DNA from 3 places in the Shewanella sp. SM101 genome. Region 3 is predicted to be linked to each of the others. Evidence: predicted binding sites of a transcription regulator. Region 3 holds the regulator's gene; each other region holds the start of a gene.
What was found. Region 3 encodes FliA, which starts transcription of late flagellar genes. Its sites were predicted from a motif close to CTAAAGNTNNNNNNNNNNNNGCCGATA; they were not measured.

Region 1 (2,274 bases), on a different contig from region 3:
GCACGCCTCCCGCACTATCGTCTTCACCCGCTTGGAAATCCAATACAGGTTCAGTCATTTCATTCGTTTGCTGGTTAATGATTTCAATCGGAGTCGGATCGGGGCGACCTGGTCTAAATTCTAAGGCAATGACAGAAGTCCCTTTCGGGATGTCTTTAACTTCCACCTTATTTTGCACACCAAAGGCATACTTCATTGAGCCCGCGATCTGTTTAAACTTCATCACGTCCATTTCAGAAAATGACAATAACAACACGAAGAAGCACATCAACAGCGACATCAAGTCGGCAAATGTTGCAAGCCACATAGGTGCTCCGGGCGGTGGACAGTTGCACTTAGCCTTAGCCATTGGCTACTCTCCGTCCGTTGTATCTATTTTGCGATTTTTCTCAGCCAGATAATTTTTCAAGAAGCCTTCAATCACCCTAGGGTTTTGTCCGTCTTGAATCGCCAATACCGCATCCATAATAAGATTACGGTTAAGCATTTCTTCTCCCATCCTAATTGTTAGCTTATCCGCGATAGGCAAGCAAACCATGTTAGCGACCATAGCGCCGTATAATGTGGTTAACAAAGCAACGGCCATCGAGGGACCAATAGATTTAGGATCTGACATGTTAGATAGCATGGCCACAAGACCCACAAGCGTACCTATCATGCCCATCGCTGGGCCAACATCGCCAAAGGCTCTAAATATGCCAATCCCCGTCCGATGACGTTCTTCCGTTAGAGCGATATCCTTCTCTAGGGCTGCACGCACCACTTCACCATCGTGACCGTCGACCAACATATCAACAGCCTTTTGCATAAAAGTATTGGTAATTTGAGCTTCTTCTAATGCCAAAAACCCCCCTTTACGGGCGGCATCCGCCATAGTGACTGACTGCTCAATCAAATCTTCTGGTTTATCAATCTTAAATACAAAGGCTTTCAAAGCAATTTTAACGGCACTAAAAAACTGTTTAAGAGTGAACTTCATCATTACCACGAAGAAGGACCCACCGAACACAATCAGGATCGAGGGCACATCAACGAAAATCATCAAGCCGCCACTGGTCACCATAGCGCCGAGAATAAAACCAAAGGCTCCCACAATTCCGATTATTGTTGCTAAATCCACAACGGCTCCTCAATTTTCGTAATAAACGACATAATACTTACTCTGGGTAAGCAAGAACACTCAGTTATTCTACCGAATAAGATAATCCCACCGACACACATACGAGCCTTGTTTATCCAGTTAAAAATTACCATACAAATGATGATACTATTGTCAGTTATCGGACACACACTAAGCAAGTTTAGCGACAATTTATATTTTCTGGAAAAATTTCAGTAACAAAGCGTGCTATTGAGCAAATATCTTTAGTCTGAATTTGACCCTTACGCCGCCCTGATATACCTTGTGTCCGCTAAATCAAAGGAAACCTGAACGTGGCGAAGAAACCCGAAAATCTTAGTTTTGAAGAATCCCTTGGCGAACTTGAACGCATCGTTGCCGATCTAGAACAAGGCGATATATCCCTCGATGACGCGTTAAAACAATTTGAACGTGGCATCAATCTCGTTCGAAATAGCCAAGCAAAACTCGAACAAGCCCAACAAAAAGTGGCCATTTTACTGAAACAAGATGAAAATGCGCCCCTATCCCCCTATGCCGTTGAGGGCGAATAAGCGTGTTAGTCAGTACCATTCAAGAATATCAACAACGAGTTGATGATCAATTAAAACAGCGTTTTAGTACGCTTGAAGATACAGCTCCCCAATTAAAAGCCGCTATGACTTACGGTGCCTTATTGGGAGGGAAGCGCATTCGACCGTTCCTCGTATACAGTGTAGGACGCATGTTTGGGGTCGAACTCGAAAAGTTAGATGCTTGCGCCGCAGCCATTGAATGTATCCATGCTTATTCATTAATCCACGACGATTTACCCGCCATGGACGATGACGAGCTCCGCCGTGGCCAGCCGACCGTGCATATTGCCTTTGATGAAGCGACGGCCATTTTAGCGGGGGATGCTCTGCAAACCTTAGCCTTTGAAATTGTCACCGAAGCCGTAGCAGGGATCAGCAGCGAACAACATATTGCTATGGTAAGAGTATTAGCCAAAGCCTCAGGTTATCGTGGTATGTGTGGAGGCCAAGCAATAGACTTAGCCTCGACCGATAAACATATTGATCTTAAAGCATTAACTCAGCTACATAATATGAAAACCGGCGCCCTTATCAGCTGCGCCGTTGAGTTAGCTTTGATCGCCGCAAACGCGCCAAAAG
Region 2 (2,274 bases), on a different contig from region 3:
AACTCACCTTGCTTTTCAAACAAATATCGAAAGCGACCAATCACGGGATAGTTATGTCTTACCGCTTGTTTGGTCTGCATTTTATCTGCGATATACATGTAAATAACCGCGAGTACTGCGAGTCCTATTACAATCAAAAACAGCCCTGAAAATAGATCGAGTCCCCACATAAACCAATTGAGTTCACTCATGTTATTTATCCTTATTCTTGTCCGTAACGGGTGGCGATCAAGCTCGCAGGTTGGTCATCATTAAGAGATAGTAAAAACAGCTGGCTATAATCATCTTCGCTGATCGCTTGGATCTCTGGTCCGCCAAGGGCTTTAATGATCAGTGGGACAGTGTTTGAATGCCCAACGATGAGTGTATTGCCCTTTACAGCATGCACTTGTTCAACAATGTGTTGAATATATCCTTCGATAGGTTTGGCTGCTTCTACTATCGTCACAGGTAAATGGCGAGCCTCGGAGATGGGCGCGAGTGTTTGTTGGGTTCTTAGATATTGAGTTGCAATAAGTTGCGACAGCGGCGTGCGGCTCAAGGCAGTGATCAGTGATGTTGCGCGCATTTCTCCCTTGGGTGATAACTGCGGGTTATTGGCTGGCGTGTCGGCTTTTTCGGCATGTCTGACTAAAATAATTAGTCTGCTCTCCGCATGAGCTTGGCTAATGGGAGTAAAGCCGAGGCAAGTGAATATGACGAGGCTTGTTAGCAGGCTAAAGCGTTTTATATTGATACCCAGATTATGCTTAAAATAGTGCTTAAGGATTAGTGTAAACCCGTGAAAGCGGAAATGACTCAAACTGCGGCCTGCTGCCATGGTGTAACATCCTTTTCTATTGGCTTATGTCTAAGCTCAGCGATAGTAATGATCTGCATTGCGGTGGGTTGGCGCTTTATGCACCTTATTAAAGAATGAACCCACTTAATTTATGTGGGCCTTATCATGGCCTTGTGGTCAGATGGTACTTCAATTCTAAAAATTACTAAAGCTGGTTAAATTTTGGTCGATAATTAAGTCGACCCGAATTGAATGGATAGTCATCATGGAAATCAATAAACCCCCTCAAGTGCAAAGTACTCCTTTGCCACAGAAAAAATATGCTGAAAACGCGGCGTCTAAGGGCACCGAAGTGAGTGATTCGAAGGACGCGAAAGCCACAGAAGTAACCTCGAAGCAAACCGCGCAGCAAACGAGTAAGCAGCTGATGAATCAAGCGATTTTATCGGCACAGCAAGATGTGAATATCAAGTCAGGCGATCAGTCTATGGCCTTGCTTTATCGCGCAGCGATAGAGTCGATTAATAAAGAATTAGCGCCCACTATGGGCGAGAACGCGATTCAGACGGCTTACGATAATGGCGTAGATACTTCTCCAGAAGCGACTGCAGATCGTATCGTGAGTTTTGCGACGCAGTTTTTTAGCATTCACCAACAACAAAATTCGGGTATGAGTCTAAGTGATCAACTCGATAGCTTTATGGGGATTATTGGCGGTGCCATCGACAATGGCTTTAAAGAGGCTAAAGATATTCTGTCCGGCCTTAAAGTATTGCAGGGTGATATTGCCGATGGTGTCGATAAAACCTACAGCTTAGTGCAAGAGGGGCTGCAAGCCTTTAGAGATAGCTTTAACAAGAAGACTGATGAGACAGCATCGAGTCCGAGTTAATACCTCAGTATTTTCAGTTCTATATTCAGCGTTATAGTCATAAGCCCCTTATATAAGGGGTTTTTGTTGTGCAGAAAAAAGTCTATGCTGGAAGCCTATTTAACGTTTCGCTTGAGGGCAAGTTATGTGGATTAGGGGACAAGTGATAGAACGTATTGATTGGAGTGATAAGTTATTCTCATTGCGCATTGCTGCCGAGTTAGCTCCATTTATTCCTGGTCAGTTTATCAAGTTAAGTCAAATGCAAGATGATAAGCGTGTGGCTAGAGCCTACTCCTTAGTTAATTCTCCCGATAAACCCTATGCCGAGGTGCTCGCCGTTGCGGTAGAGGATGGCCTGTTATCGCCTCAATTACACAACCTTGCAATAGGCGATGAAATTGAAATTACCTCAACCGCGACCGGTTTTATGACCTTAGCTGAAATTCCTAAGGGTGAACTCCAAGGGAAGCATTTGTGGTTTTTAGCCACAGGAACAGCGGTAGGGCCATTTTTGTCTATGCTCGACACCGATGAACCTTGGGAGCGTTTTGAAAAAGTCGTGCTTGTGTATGGCGTGCGCGAGGCACAGGATTTGGCATATCTTGATAAGCTGCGTAAT
Region 3 (2,274 bases):
TGACTTTGCTCACTTGCACTTAATAATTCAACTAAATGCTGAGCTTGCTCGAGCGTGATGAGCCCTGATGTTTGTGACTTCATAGCTCATCCTTGCTCAAGCGAGTCGTTCGAATATTTTATCTAACTTCTCTTTCAGCGTTGCAGCGGTAAAAGGCTTAACCACATAACCATTCACTCCCGCTTGAGCGGCAGCAATAATCTGTTCACGTTTTGCTTCAGCAGTTACCATTAATACGGGTAAATGCTTTAGCGAATCATCAGCGCGAATTGCTTTTAACAGATCGATTCCTTGCATACCAGGCATATTCCAATCTGTAACAACAAAATCAAAATCCCCCTTTTGCAACATCGGCAGGGCTGTTGAGCCATCGTCTGCTTCTTGGGTGTTATTAAACCCCAAGTCTCGCAACAAGTTCTTGATGATACGCCTCATTGTCGAAAAATCGTCAACAATGAGAATCTTCATATTCTTGTCCAAGGTTTCCTCCGGTGAGCTGACATTCTGTGCTCGATTAATAATTATACTTATGTCCAGTGCTTGAGTTTAGCTTTCAATCGCAACATTGCCTGACTTAATATCTGGCTAACCCGCGATTCACTGACTTCAAGAATGGCGCCAATCTCTTTTAAATTCAATGCTTCATCGTAGTACAGGGATAACACTAATGCATCTCTTTCAGGCAATAATTTAATTGCCTCAACCAGAGCAGAATGAAATTGGTTCTCAGCTAATGCTTCAAATGAATCATCATCGGACCGATCACTCACTGTAAGTATATCCTGAGATACGCCTAAATCTTCTATCCCTATGATTTTTCCGACAGAAACATCGTTAAGAATATGATGGTACTCATCGAGCGTCATATCAAGTTTTTCTGCAATTTCTGTGTCGCGTGCATCACGGCCCAGTTCTTGCTCTAACTCATCAATAGCGTGTGCAACCTTACGATTATTTCGATGAACGGAACGAGGGACCCAGTCGCCACGACGAATTTCATCTAACATGGCTCCACGTATGCGTATGCCGGCGAAGGTTTCAAATTTCGCACCCTTGCCACCATCAAACTTGGATGATGCTTCTAGTAACCCCATCATCCCAGCTTGGAGTAAATCATCTAACTGCACAGATGCAGGTAGTCTGGCGAGTAAATGATGCGCAATTCTTTTAACCAACGGAGCATACTGTTCAACGATCGACGATTTATTGTCTAAACAAGTATACGCAGCGGCTTTATTCACTCGTTTTTTCCTCTTGAAAATCTGGTCGTTGTACTAAACGCTCAACGAAAAACTCCAAATGCCCACCAGGTTGCTGCGGCACAGGCCAACTCAAAATTTTATTTGCCAATCCTTGATACGCAATTGCCGCTGGTGATTTAGGATAAGCTTCAACCACCAATTTTTGTTTACGAACAGATTTACGTAAGTTTTCGTCAAATGGAATCGTAGCGACTAATTCAAGTGCAACATCTAAAAATCTGTCGGTCACTTTACTGAGTTTAGCAAATAATTCCATACCTTCGCGTAAACTACGCACCATATTGGCAACTATTTTAAAACGGAACACGCCATGCTCACGGCTGAGAATTTTAATCAGGGCGTAGGCATCGGTAATCGAAGTGGGTTCATCACAAACAACGACTAGCACATCCTGCGAAGCACGTGAGAAACTGAGCACCATATCTGAGATCCCAGCAGCAGTATCTACGACTAGAATATCAAACTGAGTCCGCATCTCACTAAATGCACGGATTAATCCAGCATGTTGCGCAGGGCTTAATTCCACCATCCCCTGTGTTCCTGAGGTGGCAGGTACTATGCCTATCCCCTTAGGACCACGCACGATAATATCGTCAAGCTCTGCATCACCAGAGAGAACATGAGAGAGGTTACGCTCGGCACGAATACCCAGCATGACGTCGACGTTTGCTAAGCCAAGGTCAGCGTCAAGTACCAAGACACGCTTGCCTTTTTCGGCTAATGCCACAGCAGTATTAATAGAAACGCTGGTTTTACCCACGCCTCCTTTACCACCAGTGACCGCGATTACTTTCACTTTTTCGTTATAGGGTTGATTCATCATACGTAAACCACTTGCTTGATCCAGGGTCATAAATCTACTCAAATGCACAGGCCATATTATCTGACCACGCTGTGTCTTGTAATGATTGTTGTTCTGTACTATCTAACGCTGCGAGTGCCTGCTGGGCTAAATCTAGGGTATCCGCAACTTTCATATCTTCAGGAACTCTTTGTCCATCAGTAATATAAC

Region 1: a site for FliA is predicted at 1,279-1,305, ahead of pomA (flagellar motor protein PomA). Genes of this name have one in related genera too.
Region 2: a site for FliA is predicted at 987-1,013, ahead of L5M38_RS02190 (DUF5610 domain-containing protein). Genes of this name have one in related genera too.

The regions. Positions count from the first base shown of each region.
Region 1 covers NZ_JAKKRH010000016.1:80,863-83,136, reverse strand. Annotated here, with positions in the region: gene L5M38_RS10860 (flagellar motor protein MotB) at 1-349, opposite strand, end outside; gene pomA (flagellar motor protein PomA) at 353-1,120, opposite strand; gene xseB (exodeoxyribonuclease VII small subunit) at 1,435-1,674, shown strand; gene ispA ((2E,6E)-farnesyl diphosphate synthase) at 1,677-2,274, shown strand, end outside.
Region 2 covers NZ_JAKKRH010000003.1:24,520-26,793, reverse strand. Annotated here, with positions in the region: gene L5M38_RS02200 (FMN-binding glutamate synthase family protein) at 1-191, opposite strand, end outside; gene L5M38_RS02195 (histidine phosphatase family protein) at 203-820, opposite strand; gene L5M38_RS02190 (DUF5610 domain-containing protein) at 1,047-1,673, shown strand; gene L5M38_RS02185 (ferredoxin--NADP reductase) at 1,798-2,274, shown strand, end outside.
Region 3 covers NZ_JAKKRH010000012.1:87,832-90,105, reverse strand. Annotated here, with positions in the region: gene L5M38_RS08695 (protein phosphatase CheZ) at 1-83, opposite strand, end outside; gene cheY (chemotaxis response regulator CheY) at 97-480, opposite strand; gene L5M38_RS08685 (RNA polymerase sigma factor FliA) at 528-1,241, opposite strand; gene L5M38_RS08680 (MinD/ParA family protein) at 1,234-2,115, opposite strand; gene flhF (flagellar biosynthesis protein FlhF) at 2,120-2,274, opposite strand, start outside.